DNA from 2 places in the Chitinophaga sp. HK235 genome. Region 1 is predicted to be linked to the other one. Evidence: riboswitches for the same ligand, from Rfam matches in the RefSeq annotation. Region 1 holds a riboswitch; the other holds the start of a gene.

Evidence for each region. Region 1 has a riboswitch for S-adenosylmethionine ahead of KD145_RS26075 (PLP-dependent aspartate aminotransferase family protein). Riboswitches for the same ligand answer to the same signal wherever they lie in the genome.
Region 2: another riboswitch for S-adenosylmethionine. It lies ahead of KD145_RS31250 (PLP-dependent aspartate aminotransferase family protein); the one in region 1 lies ahead of KD145_RS26075 (PLP-dependent aspartate aminotransferase family protein).

The regions. Positions count from the first base shown of each region.
Region 1 covers NZ_CP073766.1:6,814,202-6,825,665, reverse strand. Annotated here, with positions in the region: gene KD145_RS26100 (TolC family protein) at 1-825, opposite strand, end outside; gene lipA (lipoyl synthase) at 1,209-2,108, opposite strand; gene KD145_RS26090 (hypothetical protein) at 2,145-2,978, opposite strand; gene KD145_RS26085 (OsmC family protein) at 3,162-3,569, shown strand; gene KD145_RS26080 (DUF2851 family protein) at 3,644-4,924, opposite strand; SAM riboswitch class I at 5,056-5,174, shown strand; gene KD145_RS26075 (PLP-dependent aspartate aminotransferase family protein) at 5,355-6,533, shown strand; gene KD145_RS26070 (homoserine dehydrogenase) at 6,614-7,795, shown strand; gene KD145_RS26065 (nucleoside triphosphate pyrophosphatase) at 7,877-8,446, opposite strand; gene KD145_RS26060 (geranylgeranylglycerol-phosphate geranylgeranyltransferase) at 8,447-9,388, opposite strand; gene KD145_RS26055 (HAD family hydrolase) at 9,400-9,921, opposite strand; gene KD145_RS26050 (Rossmann-like and DUF2520 domain-containing protein) at 10,004-10,765, opposite strand; gene topA (type I DNA topoisomerase) at 11,010-11,464, shown strand, end outside.
Region 2 covers NZ_CP073766.1:8,078,216-8,089,679, forward strand. Annotated here, with positions in the region: gene cobN (cobaltochelatase subunit CobN) at 1-825, shown strand, start outside; gene KD145_RS31210 (hypothetical protein) at 844-1,500, shown strand; gene KD145_RS31215 (hypothetical protein) at 1,907-2,317, shown strand; gene KD145_RS31220 (hypothetical protein) at 2,344-2,538, shown strand; gene KD145_RS31225 (hypothetical protein) at 2,738-3,037, shown strand; gene KD145_RS31230 (uracil-DNA glycosylase family protein) at 3,146-3,835, opposite strand; gene KD145_RS31235 (ATP-binding protein) at 3,909-6,032, opposite strand; gene KD145_RS31240 (YdcF family protein) at 6,282-7,499, shown strand; gene KD145_RS31245 (NAD-dependent epimerase/dehydratase family protein) at 7,577-8,497, shown strand; SAM riboswitch class I at 8,569-8,681, shown strand; gene KD145_RS31250 (PLP-dependent aspartate aminotransferase family protein) at 8,872-10,050, shown strand; gene KD145_RS31255 (dicarboxylate/amino acid:cation symporter) at 10,001-11,212, opposite strand; gene KD145_RS31260 (TIM-barrel domain-containing protein) at 11,276-11,464, shown strand, end outside.

The sequences.
Region 1 (11,464 bases):
TTTCTGCAGGCTTTGTTGTGTTTGCAGCTGTTGGTATTCTATCCTGTTCTGATAGTTGGCAGTAAGCGTAGTATCTTCACCTGCCACCTGCTGTACCATTTGTGCAGTATCATATACCAGTGGCACAGCGCCGGCATTGTCAGGATAACCCATCAACTGTTTCAGGTATACCTGTTTGGCTGTAAGCAGTTCACGGGCGGATTTCTGCTGTGCACGGGCATTGTTGAGTGAGATAGTAGCACGCTTGAAGTCGATCTTATCAACGGTACCGCTTTCATACTGATTGCGGGCATCTTTCAGGCTGCGCTCCAGACGCAGGATATCTTCGTCCAGTACACGGATCTGCTGATTGGTCAGCAGGATGTCATAATAGGCTTTGCTCACACTGGCCACCACATCAATCTGATTGCGGACGGTGTTTTGCTGGCTCTGTTTTCGTACATCCTTTGCCGTATTGGATGCCAGCAGCAGATCGCGGGTAAAGATGTTTTGATTAAGCCCGAACTGTGCGGTAGAAGTGTTGGCCACACCTACTTTGGTAGGGTTGCCACCAAAAATGGAAGTTGGCAGTTCCAGATAATGCTGGATATTGTAGTCCAGGTTCACCTGCGGATACCAGTCTGCCAGCTTGCTTTTGACAGTCCTGTCGGTGATGGCTTCATCTATCCTGGACTGTCTTAACACCGGCTGATGCGACAGCGCATACCGGATGCAATCCTGCAGCGTGGCGCTGGTTAAAACAGAATCAGCAGGTTGTTGCGCATAAAGTTGCGGGGATAATAACATCCCGCAGGCAACAGCCAAAAAGTAAAATGCTCTTTTCATAAAAGGCTTTTGACATTCAGTTCTTCATTGTACCAATCGAAAGCACAACGCGTTAACAGGCAGACCTGTTAAGGCCTTCATGCTCCATTATTTCTAGAGATTTCCTCTGCGCATAGTCAAACCGTTAAAGTATAACCATGGTATGCTGCAATGGCAGTAAACAGGTGAGTCGACTGAAAGCTGCTTATTCAATCTGGGCGATAACCGTGGCATAGTCCGGTGGGTTACAGCGATTGAACAACAACCAATAACAGCGAGTAGGTAGGAGCAACAGATATGCTGTTGCTTAGGTAAAATTAAATTGAGGCGCTAAGATAACCTTCTCCAAACAAAAATCCACCCATAGGGTGGATTTTAACAATTACTTGAAAATTCTTCTCCGATCATCCTTTATTACGACCGCTGACAATATGTTTCTCTGCATGATAGGAAGATCTTACTAACGGACCTGCCTCTACGTAGTCGAGTCCCATGTTGTAACCGATCTCACGTAATTCCGCAAATTCGTCGGGATGTACGAAGCGTACTACCGGCAGATGTTTGGGAGTAGGCTGCAGGTACTGGCCCAGTGTTACCACATCGCAGCCGTTGTCATAGAGGTCCTGCATAGCCTGTACCACCTCTTCCTTGGTTTCACCCAGTCCGAGCATGATACCGCTTTTGGTACGCATGCCGCCTTCTTTCAGCCGACGGATCACTTCCAGACTGCGATGGTATTTAGCTTGTATTCTAACCTGTTTGGTCAGTCTTTCCACTGTTTCGAGGTTATGGGAAACAATCTCGGGTGCTACATCTATGATGCGCTGGAGGTTTTCCCACTGGCCACGGAAGTCGGGAATGAGTGTTTCCATGGTGGTATCCGGGTTCAGGGCTCTTACGGCATTGATAGTATTGGCCCAGATGATGGAACCGCCATCTTTCAGCTCATCTCTGTCTACAGAGGTGATCACCGCATGTTTTACTTTCATGAGGTAGATGGCTTCTGCCACACGTTGTGGCTCGTCGAAGTCCACCGCTTCCGGACGGCCGGTGGCTACGGCACAGAAGCCGCAGCTGCGGGTACAGATATTGCCCAGGATCATGAAAGTGGCCGTGCCGGCTCCCCAGCACTCGCCCATGTTCGGGCAGTTGCCGCTTTCGCAGATCGTATGTAATTTATGGGTATCTACCAGGTTTCTTACCTGCTTGTAGTTCTCGCCTATAGGTAACTTAACGCGCAGCCAGTCGGGCTTTTTCACTCTTGTGGTGGCCGGTTCGGCAGCTATAACGGGTAGTTCTTGCATCGCTGATTCCTTTCTTTAAAAAAACAAAGTTAATACTTATCTCCTATTCCAGCGCTTACCAAACTGCAAGCTTACATATGCATTAAAAAAAAACTGTTTATCATCCTGATTTGCCATGATCTGTATCTTTTTAGTATACATCTCGGCATTTACACCGATCTCCAGGGCGCTTACGACTTCATTAAAGTGGGCCCAGTCGAAGCGGAGGCCTGCGCGGGCATGTAATCCGGGCACTACGCTCAGGTCGCTCCAGCCCTTTCCAAAGCCGGCAGCACCGATGATTTTACCATCGTTGAGGAAGTTATTGTTTGGATTGCTGGGATCGTATTTCACTTCCTGTTCAGGGCCGTCCTGGCTCTTAACATTCAGATAGTAAGGTTTCAGGAGCCCTACAGACAGGCCTCCATAGTAGATGGCATCTACCTCCACTCCGTTTTTATTGGCTTTGCCGCCGATCAGATATCGTTGTCCGATGCCCAGCTTAGCCTGGTAGAAGTTGTTGACCTTTCCATAGATAAACGGCCTTTCCGTAAAGGAGAAGCCACTGCCACCGGAGCCCTGGCGTTTGGTTTCCTTGGGATTTTTCTTCTCTGCAAATTCAAACTGAAAATAATTCACCACTTTGCGGCTCTTACGATAGCCCATCTCCACAAAGCCTGACCAGCCATCCGTATTCAAACGGGCGCCCACGGAAAAATCACGCTGAAACACGTTCTCTCCTTCCTCCTGCTCCCGGAATATGGCAATCTTCTTCAGTTTGCGTTCTTCTTTCTCAGTTCTTTTGGAAGATGTAGAAGGCCGGTTTGTTGTCTGTGCATACAAACCTCCGGAGATCGTTGCTAAAAATAGGATGATGTATAATTTTTTCACAGTGATGGGCTATTATGTAATAAATAAACGCTTGAACAAAGGTATTGTTATATTAATATTACAAACGTACCTAATTTTTTCCGAGTTTGCCAGTGCATCTTTCCGGCTTTCTCATCTACTAAAAATACATTTATTTTACAGTTGATATCAAACAGATTTTAACTGTCTTTATAAAACAAAAATATGGCAACAGCTGAAATAATCTATACCGGCGAGCTCAGAACAACAGCCACACACCTGAAGTCAGGCACTGTTATCGAAACAGACGCCCCGGTAGATAATAATGGTAAAGGCGAACGTTTCTCTCCCACTGATCTGGTAGCAGCAGCACTCGGTTCCTGTATGCTCACCATCATGGGCATCAAAGCCAGAGACAACAACTGGCCTATCGATGGCACAAAAATCAGTGTGACCAAGATCATGGGCACAGAACCCCGTCGTATCACCGGTATCAACGTAATATTCGATATGCCGGCTGGTCATGGCCTCGGTGACAAGGAAAAGACCATCCTCGAAAGAGCCGCCCATACCTGCCCCGTAGCACAAAGCATCCATCCTGACATTAAACAGGATATTACCTTCAACTGGTAATTTTCGCGGAAACGCAAAGCTACAAAGGCGCAAAGGAGTTTGACAACCGTCTTCCTCTGCGCCTTTGTTTTTACCTACCCGCCCAGAATCCGCGTCCCTACTGCACATTCCAGACATCTCTTCTGTTCGCAATAATACTGCTTCAACTCCAGGAGCCCTTGTGATGCCAATGCATTTTCCTGTACGACACCCAGCTTTTTCCAGGCCCGCGTAATATGGTTATTTTCTGCCGGCAGCTGCTGCAGCAGCGATAGTGCCAGCTCCTGGAAATAAGCCGATTGACGCTGCTGACCATACAGGTGGAGCAGCGGCAATACGCTGTTGATCAATACCGTATGCAGTGCCTGCCGCCCGGGCTGGCGGGTGTGGCGTACACTGCGTCCGAAGCGATAATGCGTGCGCCAATACGGGGAAGGGGGAACGAAAAAAAGCTGTTCCAGTTCCCGGATATTACGCACTTCCAGGATACGGCTAAAAAGCTGCCGTCGTTGTTGTATCAGCGCCGCGAAGCTGGCGATACGCATGGCAGGGAAGGCTGAAGGCCGCATCCTGAGCCAGTTCCACTGATGGGCCATCATAGGTTCCAGCTGGTGGCGCTGACGGAGCTGTCCGTATTCCTGTTGTAACTGTAAAGGATATACGTCGGCAAAGGGTCCTTCCAGCATGCCAGCCTGGCCAAACAGCAGAGCTTCCGCCGCCAGCGGCCGATCGTAATGCCATTGCAGCACGGTATAGGGCAACGACTGCGCCAGTTGCAGAAAAGGCCGGGCATTCACCGGGGCTCCGTAACTGCGGGCCAGTGACCAGTAACAGGTCTCTTCCCAGTTGAAGCCATTGATACCCAGCCAGTGCAGCAGCTCTTGCCAGCGCCGTTCCCAGCGTCCGGCCAGCAGGCGCTCCTGCCAGCCAGTCCAGATCAACCGGGAAACCCTGCCGGCATGCGCACTACAGGGCACAAAGGCTGCTGTACGCCTCAGCTCCTCATACCGCTCCAGCAACAGATTGGAGATATACGGCTGTAGTTCCAGACAACGAATGTGTCCGCCAATACCTTCCGGCAGATCGTGTACATACACCACATGCAGGATGATATGCCGGTACTGCTCATTGCCGGCATGCCCATGCCGGTACCAGTCAGACGAGCGCAGATGCAGCTCTACCGGGCCGGCCCATAAAATGCCGTCAATCCGGATACGGGCCGCCGTAAAATCAGGACCGCTATGATGATTTTGTATACCAGGGCTGATGATCTGGACAGCTTCTCCGGTGATGGCCACCAGGCTGTCCTGCCTGAACAGACGGCACTTCCAGATATGCTGGAACAGCGCCTCTGAGAGCGGGGGGTTAACACTCATAAAGATATGGTTGGTCAATAAAACAATGTTCCTAAAGATAACAATTCACCCGCTGCCGGAAAATAAATTCTGCTCCCAAATTTGGAAAATTGATAAAACTGCCATTACCTTTGCACCCAGTTCTTATACATCACTTATCCAGAAAGGCGGAGGGACTTGGCCCTGCGATGCCTTAGCAACCTTTCCTGATTCAACAGATCAGGAAAAAGGTGCTAATTCCTGCCCCGGTAATACCGGGGAAAGATAAGTTGGCAGAGATAATTCTTCACCAGATATATTATTTGATTAATAGCTCTTCCAACACCCGGAAGAGCTATTTTTTTGCCCTCTCCCGTCACTTCCTGGAAATAAGGTTGTTTAAGTAGATTTTTAATGATAAAGTTGCACGTAATAGCATGACTATTTGTGACTTCATTAAAATTTTATTAACATGAAAACAGCTACACAACTGATTCATAGCATTCCGGTAGATGAACTGACAGGTGCGATTTCCGTACCTATCTATCAGACATCCACCTTTGTGCAGGAATCACCGGGCATCAATAAAGGTTTTGAATTTTCGCGGGCCAACAATCCCACGCGTAAAGTACTGGAAGAGCTCATCTGTAGCCTGGAAGAAGGTTATGCCGGCTTCGCCTTTGCCAGCGGCATGTCTGCCATCGACGCGGTACTCAAACTGCTGAAATCCGGCGACGAAATCATGGCCGTGGAAGATACCTATGGTGGCATCTTCCAGATCTTCAACCACATGTTCGAACGTTTTGGCATCAAAGTAAATTTTGTAGACACCAGCAACCTCGACAAAGTATTGGCCGCCATCACACCCAATACCCGCATCATCTGGCTGGAATCTCCTACCAATCCTACTTTGCGCGTCTCTGATATCAAATCTATCAGCAAAATTGCCAAACAACATAATATACTGCTGGCGGTAGACAATACCTTCAGCACCCCGCTGCTGCAGCAACCGCTCACACTGGGCGCCGATATCGTGATCCACAGCGCCTCCAAATACCTGGCCGGCCACTGTGATGTGATCGCCGGACTAGTGGTGGTCAATTCCAAAGCCCTGGCAGACCAGATCCGGTACAATCAGAACATCTCCGGCAGTATCCTGAGTCCGTTTGAAGCCTGGCTGACCATCCGCGGGATAGAAACACTCTACCTCCGGTTCGAAAAACAATGCAGCAATGCCAGCACCATCGCTAACTGGCTGGCCGCGCATCCGGCAGTAGACAAAGTATATTATCCGGGACTCGCCTCCCATAAAAACCATCATATCGCCCGCAAACAGCAGAAAAACTACGGTGCACTCGTCAGTTTCTCGCTCAAAAGCGACAATATCAAAAACGCGATCCGCATCGTCAACGCTACCAAGCTGTTTAAACTCGCGGAAAGCTTCGGCGGCGTGAAAAGTATGCTGGCCCACCCGGCCACTATGACACATCGCAACATACCGGAAGAATTCCGGAAAAAAACAGGACTGCAGGACTCCTGCATCCGGTTATCAGTAGGGATCGAAGATGCGGAAGACCTCATCAACGACCTCAAACAGGCACTGGATAAACTAAACCATCCAGCCGGCAAACAAATCACTGTTTTACAATAGCTGTCAGCTCACAGCTATAGGCCGCCACAGGCCGCTTCAACACTGAACGCTGACAGCACCAACCAATTATGTACTAAAGTATGGAAAACAAGATCATCAATCTGGGTATTTTCGGCTTCGGCGTCGTAGGACAAGGTCTGTACGAGGTTTTGAACAGGACCAAAGGTATTAATGCACGCATCAAAAAGATCTGCATTAAAGACCCTAACAAATCAAGACCTATCGACAACAGCTATTTTACGACCGATAAAAATGAAATCCTCGAAGATCCTACTATTGACGTAGTGGTAGAGCTGATCAACGACACAGAAGCGGCCTTCGACATCGTAAGCACCGCGCTCCGCAACGGTAAAGCCGTAGTAAGCGCCAGCAAACGTATGATCGCTGAAAACCTGCCTGCCCTGTACGAACTCCAGTCAGCTCATAGAGTGCCTTTCCTGTATGAAGCGTCCAGCTGCGCCAGTATTCCCATCATCCGCAACCTGGAAGAATATTACGATAACGACCTCCTCAACGCGGTGGAAGGTATCTGTAACGGCTCTACGAATTATATCCTCACCAAAATATTCGAAGAAAACCTCAGCTTTGATACCGCCCTCAAACAGGCGCAGGATCTGGGCTTCGCCGAAACAGACCCCAGCCTCGATATCGAAGGATACGATCCCAAATTTAAAATCGTTATCCTCCTCCTCCACGCCTTCGGTACTTTCGTAAAACCCGAAGAAGTGTTCAACTTCGGTATCCATCATCTCAATGACTTCGATATACAGTTCGCCAAACAACGTAACTGTACCATCAAACTGATCGCACAATGCCGCCGCCAGAACGGAAGCGTGTACTCCTATGTATTACCACACCTGGTAAAGGAACACAACCTGCTCTTCGACGTGTACAACGAATACAACGGCATCCTCCTGGAAAGTGCCTTCACCGACAAACAGTTCTTCGTAGGTAAAGGTGCCGGCGGTACCGCCACCGGCAGCGCCGTTCTCTCCGACATCTCTGCCCTGCTGTACAACTACCGCTACGAATACAAAAAAATCAAACAAAACAACCAGCCCAACTTCTCCAACGACGTGAAGCTGAAAGTATACCTGCGCTATAAAACACCTGACCAGGTAGACCTGACAGAATTTTTCAATATCTCTGAAAAGTATGAATCGCCTGAATGGAGATATGTGGTGGGAACCATCAACCTGCAAAAACTGAAAGAAGGCGGATGGCTGAAAAAGAAAGATGTAAACCTGTTAGTTCTCGAGTAAGATATTGGTGCCTACCGGCACGAACCAACCATTATAATTATATATGAGGCTGTCTCCATTACGGGACAGCCTCTCTGATTTTTAATACTTGCTGAGTTCTTCCACGACCCTGCTCACCGGCAGTCCCATTACATTGTAAAAACAGCCATGGATGCTGTCGATGCCCACCGCGCCGATCCATTCCTGGATCGCATAAGCACCGGCCTTATCGTAGGGTTTGAAATTATCTACATAATAACTCACCTGATCAGGGGTGAGAGGCTTAAAATGTACGGTAGTTGTTTGGGAGAAAGCTGTCTCCACTCCATTGCGGCGGATCACCACTCCGGTGATCACCCGATGTTCCCGGCCGCTCAGCGCAGTCAGGATACGGATAGCGTCTTCCCGGTCTTTGGGTTTGCCGATGATGGTATCATCCAGCACCACCACCGTATCAGCCGCAATCACAATGTCCTGCGGCGTACATAGCGCCATCACGGCTTCCGCCTTCTGCTCTGCAATATGAATGGGAATCTGCTCTATAGCCAGCCCGGGAGGATAAGTTTCTGCTGTTTCCACCACCTTCACTTCGAAAGGGATGCCAGCCTGCTCCAGCAGCTGTTTTCTGCGGGGCGACTGGGAAGCCAGCACAACAGGTGCGCCTTTATACATCTATAACAAAAGTTTAAAAAATATCATGGATAAAATACCCGTCAGCATCACCAGCTTTACAATGGAACTCACCTTGTGGTAATGTGCCGCCAGGTGTGCCTTCTTCAACAGCCAGTAAACGTAAATGCAGGGCAACTGCACAAACAGCAACAGGTAAATAATGGCACCATACCAACCCAATATCCATACCCTTACTTCCACCGCGACAATGGTTATCTGCAGCAGCAACAGCAGGATGTTGCACAGGCGTTTGGCCGGCAGCACGCCCCAGATGATGGGGATTGTACGGCAACCGTCTTTACTGTCACCGATCATATCTTCCAGGTCTTTCACAATTTCCCTTATCATGGAAATGATAAAGGCAAACAACGCATACACACCAATGATCTGTATCAGTTTCCTTCCGGAAGGAGACATGATGGCCTCAAAGCTTTCGTAGATCTGTTTCTCGTAAAAGCCCACTACTACCACCGATAAGGCGGTCAGCAGGGAGATCACCACGTTGCCGATCAGTACCTGCCTTTTAAAGGAAGTGGAGTAAAACCACAACAGCAGGGAGCAGATCACCTGGGTAAAGCCCAGATAGATCTGGCCTGTTTTCCAGGCTACGATAAAACCCAGTGACACACCGGCCATATTAAATATGGTATGCCAGGCCATTGCCCAGCGGCGGCTGATGATTTTATCCAGCACCATTTTATCGGGCTTGTTGACAATATCAATGTTGATATCAAAATAATCATTGATAATATAGCCCGCGGCAGCAATCAGCACGGTAGAAAGGCTCAACAGAATGAACTGCGGCACAGAAAGTGACGGTTCTTCACCGGTGCTGTGCAATACAGGTGCTACCACGCAATATTGCAGCAAAAACTGGGTTAGGGCAATATATATGAGATTGGGATATCTCACCAGTTTAAAAAATGCAGCCCAGAGTTTCATAGTGTAGTGTTTTATTTCGATGCTATGCCTTCGTCCATCAGCCAGTGGTTATTCAGCTTCAGTACTTTTTCGATCACTTCCCGTACGCAGCCATGGCCACCCGGTACCGGTGATACATATCTGGAGATGCTTTTTATTTCCGGTACCGCATCTGCCGGACAAACCGGCAGCGCCACCAGCTGCATCACCTGGTAATCCGGTATATCATCTCCCATATACAGGATCTCGTTCCAGGCAAGATCATGCTCAAATACATAATCCTGCAGTTTTTCCTTTTTATCGTGAATACCGGTATAGATATCTTTGATGCCCAGTCCCTGCAGGCGACTTACCACGCTCTCCGATTTTCCACCGGAGATGATCACCACACGGTAACCCTTTTTGACCGCCAGCTGTAAGGCATAGCCGTCTTTGATATTCATTTTGCGCGACATTTCCCCGCCGGGCAGCAGCTGCAACGTTCCATCCGTCAAAACACCATCCACATCCAGGACAAAAGTGGTAATAGGTTTAAATAAAGCTAATATATTCATGTAGAATTTTTCTGTAACGGCCCCAAAAATAGCAATTACAGATAACAAATTGAATTGTGCGGGGATGTTACACTACTTATGATTAATGATGCAGCCGGTAGATGGCTTCACTCAGCACTTCGTATACCCGTAAGAGATGTTCATTATCAGCCAGGAGGGAACGGTGCAAGTCCATGGTAGCGTTGTCCTTACGGAGGGCCGGACCGGTCTGTACCGTTTCCGGAGCATACTTCTCCAGCCGGTCGAAAGTCTCCTTAATAATAGGTTGCAACAGGGTGAAGTCCAGCTGCTCCTTCTCACAATAAGCTTTGGCTTCGGCAAAAAGATGGTTGGTGAAGTTGTTGCACAACACTGCGGTGAGATGGTATTTCAGTCGCTGGGTTGAGTCTGCTATGGCAATACGGGAGGCAATACTGCCAGCCAGCGCCTGCAAACGCCTGAGTACGTCATCATTGCCTGCTTCCAGCATAACCGGGATAGGCGGGTAGGTTTTGAGTTCCTTACGGATGGATTGTAAAGGGTATAATACGCCGGTATTGACAGATATGCGGGAGATGGCGCTGAGTGGTACGGCCCCTGCCGTATGGGCTACGATCCGTTTGCCCAGGCGGAGCTGATCATTCAGTTCCGGGATGGCGGCATCGCTGACGGCCAGGAGATAAACATCCGCATTCATATTTATATCCGTTAAATCATCGGTGTAGGGGGCATTGAGCATTTCCCCCAGGTCCCGGGCATGGTCTATATGGCGGCTCAGCACCTGTATCACCTGGTGCCCATTCAGTTTCAGCAGCTGGCCAAAACAATGGGCCACATTCCCGGTTCCAATTATTACAATGTCCATAAGTAAATTTATGATTAATTGCGGATTACAAATTACAATTTGTAAATAATGAATAATTAATAATGGATGATCATTTGCCTGCGCTTGCATTCAGCATGCTTATTTCAACATTCATTATTCGTAACTTTATGGTTTAAAGGGGCCTTATTTTTTATTTTGAAGGTACTTTTATATAATTGCAAAATCCTATTAGTATTTATTTTACGTTTTTTTACGTATTTAGCAGCACATTAAAGAAGCTTACATGGCAAAAAATTTAGTTATAGTTGAGTCCCCGGCAAAGGCCAAGACCATTGAAAAAATTCTGGGCAAGGACTTTGAAGTCAAATCCTGCTTCGGCCACATCCGTGACCTGGAGAAGGACGACATGGGGATAGACATTGAAAATAACTTCAAGCCTAAATATGTAATACCGGAAGATAAAGAAAAGGTCGTAAAAGACCTGAAGAAGCTGGCTAAGGAAACCGATGAGGTTTGGCTGGCAACGGATGAGGACCGTGAAGGGGAAGCCATTTCATGGCATTTGTGCGAGGTGCTGGGGCTCGATCCGGGTGAAACCAAACGTATTGTATTCCATGAAATTACCAAACCGGCCATCGAAAATGCGGTACAGCATCCGCGCCGGGTGGATATGGACCGCGTAAACGCCCAACAGGCACGCCGTATACTAGACAGGATTGTGGGTTTTGAATTATCCCC
Region 2 (11,464 bases), 1.3 Mb from region 1:
GCAAAGATCATCACACTGGATGAATCGCCGGAAGACAACCCTATCCGCGCCCGTTATCTGCAGGAAAAAAATACCTGGGAACAAAAAGGACTCTCCGCTGAAAAAGCCGCGGAATGGGCATCTTACCGTGTATTCGGTTCCAAGCCCGGAGCCTACGGCGCCGGCCTGCAGGCTTTGATCGATGAAAAAAACTGGACCACTCGGGAGGACCTGGCGCTGGTATATATGAACTGGAGTGCCTACGCCTACCATGGCCGGCAGCAGGGCGTATCGGCCTATGAAGCATTCCGGAACCGCCTGTCGAATATACAGGTGGTGATGCACAACCAGGACAACCGTGAGCATGATATCCTCGATTCTGATGATTATTACCAGTTTCACGGAGGAATGGCCAACGCCGTGGAGCAGGTGACTGGTACACAGCCCGTCATGTATTTCGGTGATCACTCCAGACCCGAAAATCCGCGTGTTAAATCCCTTCGGGAAGAATTGCTGAAAGTATACCGCTCCCGTGTGATCAATGAGAAATGGATGGCTGGTATGCGCCGCCACGGCTATAAGGGCGCCTTCGAAATGGCCGCTACCATGGATTATCTTTTCGCATATAGTGCTACCACCGGCCTGATAGATGATTTTATGTACGAGGGAATCACCAATGCCTACCTGCTGGACGAGACCAACCGCGAGTTCCTGCAACAGTCAAACCCCCATGCACTGCAGGATATGAGCAGTCGTATGCTGGAGGCTATCCAGCGTGGCCTCTGGCAGGAGCCTTCAGCAGAAATCAAAGAACAACTCACGCAATTATTACTGGAGCAGGAATAAAATGAGTACCTTGGCGGGATGAAAAATGCCCTGTATCTGCTATTCCTATGCCTTGCCGTGCATTGTAGTACGGCTCCTGCTATTAAACAGCAGCCGTTGCCTCCCGACAGCCTTGCAGCCATACCGGTTAATGATGCTGATCAGCTGGTATATTCGCGGAACGGGGTGGTACTAACGGCCATGATGGCAGGTGAAGACAGAATACAGCTTGAATATAAAACCCGCAGGGACACCGCCAGCCAACGTTTTTCATTTCCTTATTTGTTATATACCGGTAAGGCTTTTCCACCTCAGGGCATTGCCATATTAAATGACAATGCTTATAGCACTGCATCCTGTTATATGATAGGAGACAGCATATTGTTATTGCCACTCATCAACCATATCCCCAATGGCTTGTCTTTATACGTGATCAATCTGCATACGCGGCAGATACTGGCAGATGACTACCGTACCGGGTTACCACAGGTATGGATAAACGCACAGAACAATACTTTTATGATCGCAGACAGTCGTCAGCTGTATAATGACAGCAGTTATGTTTACCCGCTGTATGCCTGTGCTGTTAAAGGAAATGTAGTGGAAAAGAACTACAGCAGCAATATCAGCTTTCCCCTGGCGGCAGATGCAGAAGTAGCCAAAACAACCAAAGTAGCCCGAAAAGTCCTGCAATAAACAATAAGATGGCATCATGGTTTAAAATGATATTCCGCTGCGGTATAATAGCGGGTTTTCCCTTGTTCACGGTAGCCGTGATGACAACTGGCTTCCAGGACCCCATACCGCTTATGGAGAACTGGTGGACCGGTGCTTCACTGATCTGGAGTGGCTTTTTTTACGGGATGATAGCGCCTTTTTGTTATCGTAAATATCCATCCGTTTTTAAGTGTTTGTTATGGGTAGGAGTCCTTAGTTTATTGTTTGGGGTGGTGTTTTTTTCTTTCGTTTATTCGTTTGAGTTAAATTTGTGATTCCTTTACCATGGCTTGATTGATAGGATTTTTATCTGTGTGATCGGATTTGTGTCAGATGATGGTTGGTGTTAAAAGATGCATTAATTTTAGCGAATAAAGTTAAATTTATGCACATAGAAACACTCAAAATTTTAGCCAGACTGGATGCCATGGATGAAAAGTTCAACAGCAGATTAACTGCGATGGACGAAAAATTCGATCACAGAATAACTGTGATGGAGGAAAAATTCGATCACAGAATAACTGTGATGGAAGAAAAGTTCGATCACAGAATAACTGTGATGGAAGAAAAGTTCGATCACAGATTAACTGCGATGGACGAAAAATTCGACCGCAGATTCAATGCGTTGGAATCAGGAATGTCCGTTGTAAAGGATTGTATTTTGCTCCTTACAACTAAAGTGGAGCATCTGGACGAAAAAGTGGATACTCTGGACGTCAAAGTAGACGCTCTAGACAAAAAAGTAGATTCCCTGGATAAAAGGGTAGGGAATCTGGAAATCTGGAAATCAAAGTAGAGTCCCTGGAAACTAAGATGATTTCTATGGATGGAAAAATAGGTACCCTCGAAACAAGAGCAGATGCCGGATTCCGGGAAATGGATGGAAAGCTCCGCTTTGTGGATCTGCACTTTGAAGCTGTAGACCGTATCCTGCTAAGATCCCAGAACGACATCGGTAGAATTGCGGAATGGGTACCTTTCCGTACACATTCAGTACAGCCGCTAAGTCGTGATTAACAAAATCGTAGCTTGACTCAATCTTCATATGGCGTTCAACAGAGCTCTGACCGTTCCTCGGCCGGGGCTTTTTTATTTTTTACCATAGCTCCTTTTTTAACAAATTTTTGTCGTGTGAAAATGTTATATTGTATAGCTGTTTGAATGCCAACGACAGCAATTCTATTGATTACCAAAAACATCTAAACCTAACGTAGCTGTGAACCTGCTATTCATAGGCGTTATCGCCTTATCCCTATGGTTGGTGTACCTTCAGTACAAGAGTTACACCCGTAAAAGAAGCCGTATGCTGATGCCGGTACGGCCTGCCAATATCCTGAAAATCAACAGTTATACCTCATTCGGTATTATGGCCACCATCAAGTTCAAAGATGAGGCTTCCCCTCAACTGGGAGAGCGTATTCAGAAAGAAGGTGACCTGTACAAGATCACCGGTGTAATTCCAGATGCTGCCAGCGAACGGGATGGCATATGGGATTGCCGCCTCGAAAAAATATAACTGTGATGGACACTGATACTGTTGATTTTCCTGATGAGCGAAGATCAATGTGACTTGTTATGTTAACTATATTTTTCCTAAAATTATCAGGAGCATCAGTCACACATACTAATCACCGTTTAGGGAGCTAAGGTATTTGTCAATATACAAATCCTTTGTTTTGGCCTTGTATTGCATCACAAACCTGGGATGTTCCAGTGGGATGATCTTTTTGAAGAACTGTTCTTTTTTGTTCAGGGCTTCAAAGAAGGCCGCATTTTTGCCGGTGCCCATCACATAACAAATATCCTTGTCTAAATTCCAGGCAAGCTGTGTGCGGATACTCTCTACGATAAAGGAGTATACGGCTTTGGTAAGGGCGGTACTGTCGTAGTAATTGTAATTGATTTCCTTACCGCCAGGTTGCTCCATGGTAAAGCCAAGGGGGCATACAGAGGTGAAGTAGAATTTTTTGTAGAATTTTTTTACGCCACCATAGGCATCAATCACATCATAGATGAACACGGAGGAGGGTTCATGGGTTTTAAACCCTTTGATGGTGATGCCACATTGGTCGTACATGCGTTTGGTATCGGTGAAGGGTACACCGGTACTACCGGAGCCCAGGCGGCCGGGATTGATACCAAAAATGGCTCTGCGCAGTGCCTTGTCATCATAGAACTTTTTATAAAACTGTTCCATTACGCCGATAATTTCCGGGTTATCCTGGAAAGGGTTCATTATCCGAATCCCTTTAGGCAGATGGCCTTTAAATACAATATTCTTATTGAATTCGATGATATGGTCTGCAAAAGTCATCTTCCAAGATACAGAATCCCTCAAAACTCCTCAAACAAAAAACAAAAATCAAAAGGCGCATCAGCACCATCATCTATATCACAGTTAAGCCGTGGGCACTGATCTTTTCAAGAATATCTTCTTCTCTGTAAGGTTTCATGATATAATCATTCAGTCCGCAGTTCATATAGAGGGATATATCTTCATCCATAACGTTACCGGTAATGGCGATGATCGTAATGGTGGCTTTTTTCTTGTCGGGGAGTTGCCGGATCTGCTGGGTAAAGGCGATGCCATCCATACCGGGCAGATCGATGTCAGTGAGGATCATGTCGAAAGATTCGCGGGCGTATATCTCCAGCGCTTCTTCTGCGGTGCCGGTGATGGAGTAGGATACCTGAAGCCTGTCCAGCAGCAATGCCAGCAGCTTTTGGTTCAGCACACTGTCTTCTACTACCAGTAGCCTGACATTGGCCTGGGATGCTGTGGTTTTGGGAGGAGTATTCACGGGCATGGTAATTTTAACGGTACCGGGTGTCTGAACAACGGCGGGGTACCTGATTTCGAAATAGAAGGTAGAACCTTTTCCGGGCGTGCTTTTTACATCTATTTTCCCATCATGAAGGTCAATGATTTTTTTTGCGATATGCAGTCCCAGTCCGCTGCCTTTGGAAATACCGTTGCGGCCCTGGGTAAAGGCATCGAATATTTTGGGCAGTTCATTCGGCGGAATACCGGTGCCGGTATCTTTTACCGATACCTGCAACAGCTCTCCGTCGCGCAGGTGGGCGGTGACTGTTACCTCGCCTTTGCTGGTATATTTGATGGCATTGGCGATAAGGTTCATCAGTACCTGTTTAAGCCGGAAAACGTCGCCATATACCTGTTGGGAAGTAGGGAAGAAGATATTGGACTGCAGCTGCAGTGACTTTATGCCGGCTTGTACCTGCAGACTGGTACAAATCTCTTCTATGGCTGTCCGCGGAGAGAATTTCTCCTGTTTTAATAAAGGTCTGCCACCTTCCATCTGCGTGTAGTCGAGGACGTTGTTAACGACAGACAGCAGCATTTCGGCGGAGTTACGGATGGCGGAAGCGGTTTCTCCGGGTTGTTCCCTTTCCAGCTGGCTGGTGTATCCCAGCACGGAGTGGATAGGGGTGCGGATTTCATGGCTCATGGTGGTCACGAACTCGCTTTTCTGCCGGGCATATTTCTCAGCTTGTTGTTTGGAGCGGAGCAGGTCCAGATCGTATTTATACAGGCGGATGATGCCATATATGATGATCGCGGAGAGCAGCAGCAACAGTGGCACTTCCCAGTAGGTATGTTTATCTATACTGTACAGAGAGTGACCGATATCCTGACTCAGCAGCCAGCGTTTTTTATCGGTTTCCGCCACCATGTTCTGCCGGAGGTTGGTCAGTACCTGCTGCAGGGCGTTAAAGAGGCGCTGATTGGCCATCACCAGTGCGTACTCCTTACGGTTCAAATTGGCATGGCTCTGGGCCGCGTCCCGCATAAACTGCTGATAGGTGCGTTGCAGTTTTTTCAGTGCTTCATCATTTAATACGCTGACTTGTTCACGGCTGCTATCATCGGCCCGTTTGATCACCTTTACCTCCTGGTTGTTTTCCCGAACGCGCGATTTGTTGGAGATGGCATCCTTTATCCTTCCGAAAAGTTTTTTCTTCGGTTGGGCGGTAGAGGTGGAGCTGATGATGGTATCTATCTGTTCACGCCGGGGCAGTTTAATTTTTTTGAGCTCCTGTATCACCGGGGGGGCGGCTGTAGTATCCCATTGCTGGGAGAGCTGCAGCAGGGAGTCTACATACAGGCGGGTATGAAGAAACAGCTGGGTTTTCTCTTCCTTGTCACTCAACAGACGATGTACCTGCTGCTGTTTGCTAACGGTGCCGATAGCAGTGTCGATATGGGCGCTGACAGCCTCCAGGGAAGCTACGTAGGAATGCAGGAATGCCGGATCGTAAGTGAGTGTGTAAAAACGGAAATCATTGTCTGCTGAATACAATAACTGTACAGCCTTGTCTATATGGCCAGCATCGGTTTTGGTGGCCACCAGGTCCCTTACACCTGCACTTAACTGATCAGCTGCTCGTTTCCGCAAAAAAATGATCATAAAGAAGGTAACCAGAATGATCACCATCAGAATGACTACCGCAAACCGGAAAAAACTTTTTCTTTCGTGGGCGTTATACATTATAGCATCGATTGGAAGTTGGCACAAAAGAGTCAATGTCACTCTTCGGCGCCGTGAAATTAAAGCATTTTCTGTATTGCAGCTAAAAGGGACTTATGATGAATATGCTTATAGATATGTGATTTTAAATAATGGATATATGTATACTAATTATATTAGTATTATTGTTTTTTTAAATTCTATTTAGATCTAAATGTAATTTAAAGGTAATTTGTACTTTGTTCCCTGATTCCAAAGAAACAACGTATTATGAAGAAACATTTGTGGGTGTGGCTTTTTATATGCTTAGGTATACAAACCACCACAGCCCAGGACCCCGGCTATCGTCTGCTAAACGAAAAAAATGTAATACAGAACAGGAACTTCTACCTGTTTACACTACTGGAACAACTCCCGGCTGTAAACAGGCTGTTGCAGCAGGATACTGCCATGCAGCGCATCAACATCATTTTCCAGCAGCGCCTGCAGTCCGCCACTGCCTTGCAGGGCCTGTTGCTCGACAAGCCCACCATAGCCCGTTTGGCAGCCTACTGGCCGCAGCTGTTGCAACAGCATCCCGCGGTAATGGAAGAGCTGTTGAAACATATGCGCGCCTCCGGTTTCTTCCAGTTGTACGCAGCTGAACCGGATACAGCCATCCTGGCCCGTGCCTGGAAAGATGCCGCCAGCGGAGTGAACTATATCATCAACGCCTATACGACCAATAAAGGATTCCGTTATCCAAAAATAGATTCAGCTGCTTTTTATGTTTCCGGTCCCGCCTATCAGCAGGCAATGGGCCAACTGCTGAAAAGCACCAGGCACAAAGACCGCCACAGCACTTTTTTCTTCCAGCCTGCATTACATGCGGCCATCGGACTGCTCCTGCTCAATAAACACGATGAATGTGCCCGTTATGAGCCATTGGAGAAAGATAACAGAGAAGCATATACGAAAGCTAAAACAACAGACTGGAACAAATATACCTACACAGCGCTGCTCATCCCAGGTGCCGGCCCCGGTAATAACGATCCTATCAGTGATGCCGGCAAAAGCCGTTGCCGCATTGGTGCCGAATTATACCGTAAGGGCAGTGCACCCTTTATTATCGTATCCGGCGGACACGTGCATCCCTATGGTACTCCATACGCCGAAGCGGTGGAAATGAAAAAATATATGGTCAATGAACTCAAAATACCGGCTGATGTTATAATGATAGATCCTTACGCCAGACATACTACTACCAACGTCCGCAATGCCGTGCGCATAGCCTGGAAGAGCGGAATGCCCCTGCAGAAAAGAATGCTTTGCGTATCGGATGCCCTCCAGACCTATTATGTGGCCAGCAGCACCTTTACCAAACGCTGTCAGGATGAACTGGGATATATGCCTGCCGCTGATCTTCAACAGGCAGATCTGTACTACCTGTCTTTCCTGCCAGACATCAAATCCCTGCAGGCAAATGCTATGGACCCTTTGGACCCGTGAAAAAGTTTTGTTATCTTAAAATATAATCAGCACCTTCTTCGTCTTTCAAACAAATCACACATAAAACAATTAACAAAATGTATACTATCCTTGGTGCCGGTGGCGTAATTGCAAACGAGCTGGCCAAAGAACTGGTTGCAAACGGGAAAAAAGTCCGCCTGGTGAGCCGCTCCCCCAAATCTACCGCCGGTATTACTGACCTGGTCTCTGCAAATATCACAGATGCAGAACAAACCCGTAAAGCCGTAGCCGGTTCTGCAGTGGTATTCCTGACTGCGGGTCTCAAATATGACCATAAACTCTGGGCCGCTACCTGGCCCGTTATCATGACCAACGTGATCAATGCCTGTAAAGCCACAGGCGCCAAACTGATCTTTTTCGACAACGTATATTCCTACGGGTTAGTCAACGGCCCCATGAAGGAAGATACCCCCTACAATCCCTCCAGCAAAAAGGGCAAGATCCGTGCTGCCATTGCCACCCAGCTGATGAACGAAGTAAAGGCCGGTAATATCACAGCCACTATCGCCAGAGCAGCCGACTTCTATGGTCCCGGTGCCGACAAAACAGGCTTCCTCAACCTGCTCATCATCGACAAGTTCAGGAAGAAAAACACCGCAATGTGGTTGGGAAAAGACGATGTCACTCACAGCTACACCTTCACACCGGACGCCGGCAAAGGCCTTTACCTGCTCTCTCAGGATGATTCCTCCTGGAACCAGGTTTGGCACCTGCCTACTACCAACCCGGCCCCCGACGGAAAAGGTTATATGCGGATGATCGCACAACAGATGGGCGTAAAACCAAAGTACCTGAAACTGGGCGGCTTCCTTATCCGTCTCTCCGGCCTCTTCGACAGCACCATCAAGGAACTGGGAGAGATGCTGTATCAAAATAATTATCCCTACATCTTTGATTCTTCCAAATTCGAAAAACACTTTAACATGAAACCTACTTCCTATGAAGAAGGAATCAAACAGACCATTCAATTTGAATAGTCTACTAAAATTGTAGGAAATAAATTTGGTGGTTTGGATTTCTGTCCTATCTTTGCACCAGTTCTTTTAATTGCTTATCAAGAAAGGAGGAGGGAAATGGCCCGATGATACCTTAGCAACCTTCATTACCACCATAATGAAAGGTGCTGCATCCATCCCGGTGACACACCAGGAAAGATAAGTCTCTTCGATTTTGAGATTTTTTTATTTAAATATTTTAATATTTAAAATGCAGCGGAGATTACCATAGATCTTCACTGCATTTTTTTTTGTTGAAATGACTAAATAACTAAATTCCCAAATGACTAAATCTTGATAGGCTCTTCTTCAGAACTTGTTTTTCATTATTTCATCAAACTAAAAAACAAACAAAGATGAGTACTATCACTGAACTGATCCATTCTATTCCCGTAGACCCGCAAACCGGCGCCATTGCTGTGCCTATCTACCAAACCTCTACCTTCGTGCAGGATGCACCAGGTGTCAATAAAGGTTATGATTACGCACGCACCAATAACCCTACCCGGGAAACAGCAGAAAAAATTATTGCAGGCCTGGAAGGGGGAGCAGCCGCCTCGGCTTTCTCCAGCGGCCTCGCCGCCATCGATGCAGTGATCAAACTATTGAAAGCCGGCGATGAAATTGTAGCCGTAGATGATATCTATGGTGGCGCTTTCCGGCTGTTTAATAAAGTATATGAGAAATTCGGTATCCGTGTAAAATATGTAGATACAGCGGATACGCAGGCGGTCTTTAACGCCATCACGCCGGCCACCCGCCTGATATGGCTGGAAACACCCACGAATCCTACGCTGAAGATCTCCGACATCGCGGCTATCGGCCGCATCGCTAAAACGCACAACTGCCTTTTCTGTGTAGACAATACCTTCGCTTCACCGGTATTGCAACAACCATTACAGCTGGGTGCCGATCTGGTGATACACAGCGCTACCAAATACCTGGGCGGCCATAGTGACCTGATTGCAGGAGTGGTGGTGTCTAAAACGCCACAGCTGGGAGAGGAGATCAAATTTTATCAAAATGCCTGTGGCGCTATCCTGTCGCCCTTCGACAGCTTTCTGCTGATACGTGGCATCGAAACACTGCACCTGCGCGTCAAACAACATTGTAGCAACGCACAGGCCATTGCGGAATACCTGGAGCAACATCCGGCGGTAGACAAAGTATTTTATCCCGGTCTGCCTTCTCATCCGGGACATGCGCTCGCAAAGCAACAGAGCAAAGGCTTTGGAGGAATCATCTCCTTTACTTTAAAAGATGATCGCGCTGCTGCTGCCACTGCTTTTGTGACTGCTACCCATTATTTTAAACTGGCAGAAAGCCTGGGTGGGATCAAAAGCCTACTTTGTCATCCTGCTGAAATGACACATAAATCCATCCCCGCAGAAAAAAGAAGGGCTGCCGGGGTAAGCGACAGCCTGATACGTTTATCTGTTGGATTGGAAGAAGCAACCGACCTGCTGGCCGACCTTGAACAGGCCTTTAAGAAGTTGCCGCAGCCCGCTTTGGAAGAAAACGCGTTACCAGCATAGCGGCCACATTGTCTCCCGTCGCATTGAGGATGGTAGCCAGCGGATCTACCAGGGTACCAATCACCATCAGCGGCGGGAGCGCCTCCGGTGGAAACTTATACACAGACATTACCAGCAGCTCTCCGATATAACCACCATTGGGGATGCCGCCTTCCACAATACTCACAATCACCGTGATGCCCAGCGCCATTACAATGGTTTCAACATTATCGAACCCTTTGCCGAACATGGAGAATACCACGGCCATCTTGATGATGGAGCTGATGCTGGAACCGTCTTTATGTAAGGTGGCACCCAGCGGTACAACTACATTACCAATAGACGGAGGTACGCCCATACGGTGCACCGCTTCCAGATTGGCCGGAATAGTAGCGATGCTGCTACCTGTGCCGACAGCCGTCAGGGTAGGGATGATATTGTTTTTCCAGAAAGTCTGAATGCCTCTGAAACCACCGGCCACAAAGGCATAGAAGCTAAAGCCCACAATAAAATAAACAGTACCGAAACCATAGTAGATGCCTAAAGAATGCGCATAGGTGCCAAAAAGCTCCGGCCCTACAGTACCCACCTGGTAAGCGAAATACGCGCCCAGGCCCACAGGAGCTACTTTCATCAGCAGTCCCAGGATGTCTTTCATGACCTCATTGCCCGAATGCAGGAAACGCCGGAAAGAGGCGCCCCTTTCTCCTGCCCGCATAGCGGCCATACCTGTCAGTACTGAAAAAATGATGAAAGGCAGCATGTTCCTCCGTGACAGCAGCTCATAAAATTCACTGACCGTCAGCAGCCTTGTCAGCTGGTCACCGAAAGTGCCGGTATTGGCAAGTTCCTCCATATGCACCAGCGTCACCTGCTGATGGATCGGAAATATCCACACGGCCACAATCGTGAAAAATGCCGCTATCAACAGCGTACTCAGAAATACCAGCGACATGACTCCCAGCACTTTGCCCAGCCGGTGCGATGCATCGATATGTGCGATCGCTGATGCGATGGCAAAAAATACCAATGGTATCACAGTCGTAAACAACAGATTCAGAAAAATATCACCTATCGGTTTGATGATCGCCACTTGTTTGCCCAGTACCAACCCTGCGATAGTACCCGCTATAATACCGCCTAACAGCCATAAAATGCCACGGTAATTTTTGATGAATTCCATAGAAGGAAATTTATTCTTCCGGAAAACTAGTATTTTTAGCTCACTTATTTTTAAATGTGAACAATGAACAGGATTTCGCTGAAACTAATGGCGATAGGGTGCCTGCTGGTAGCCCTTTTCGCCGCTTCCTCCTTTAATGCCTCCGCTCAATACCGGCTCCGGTTTAACGGTGCCAGCAATTTTGTGGAGCTCAACGGGAAAGATCTCCCACCGCCTTACACCGTGGAATGCCTGGTAAGTCGAAATAAAGTC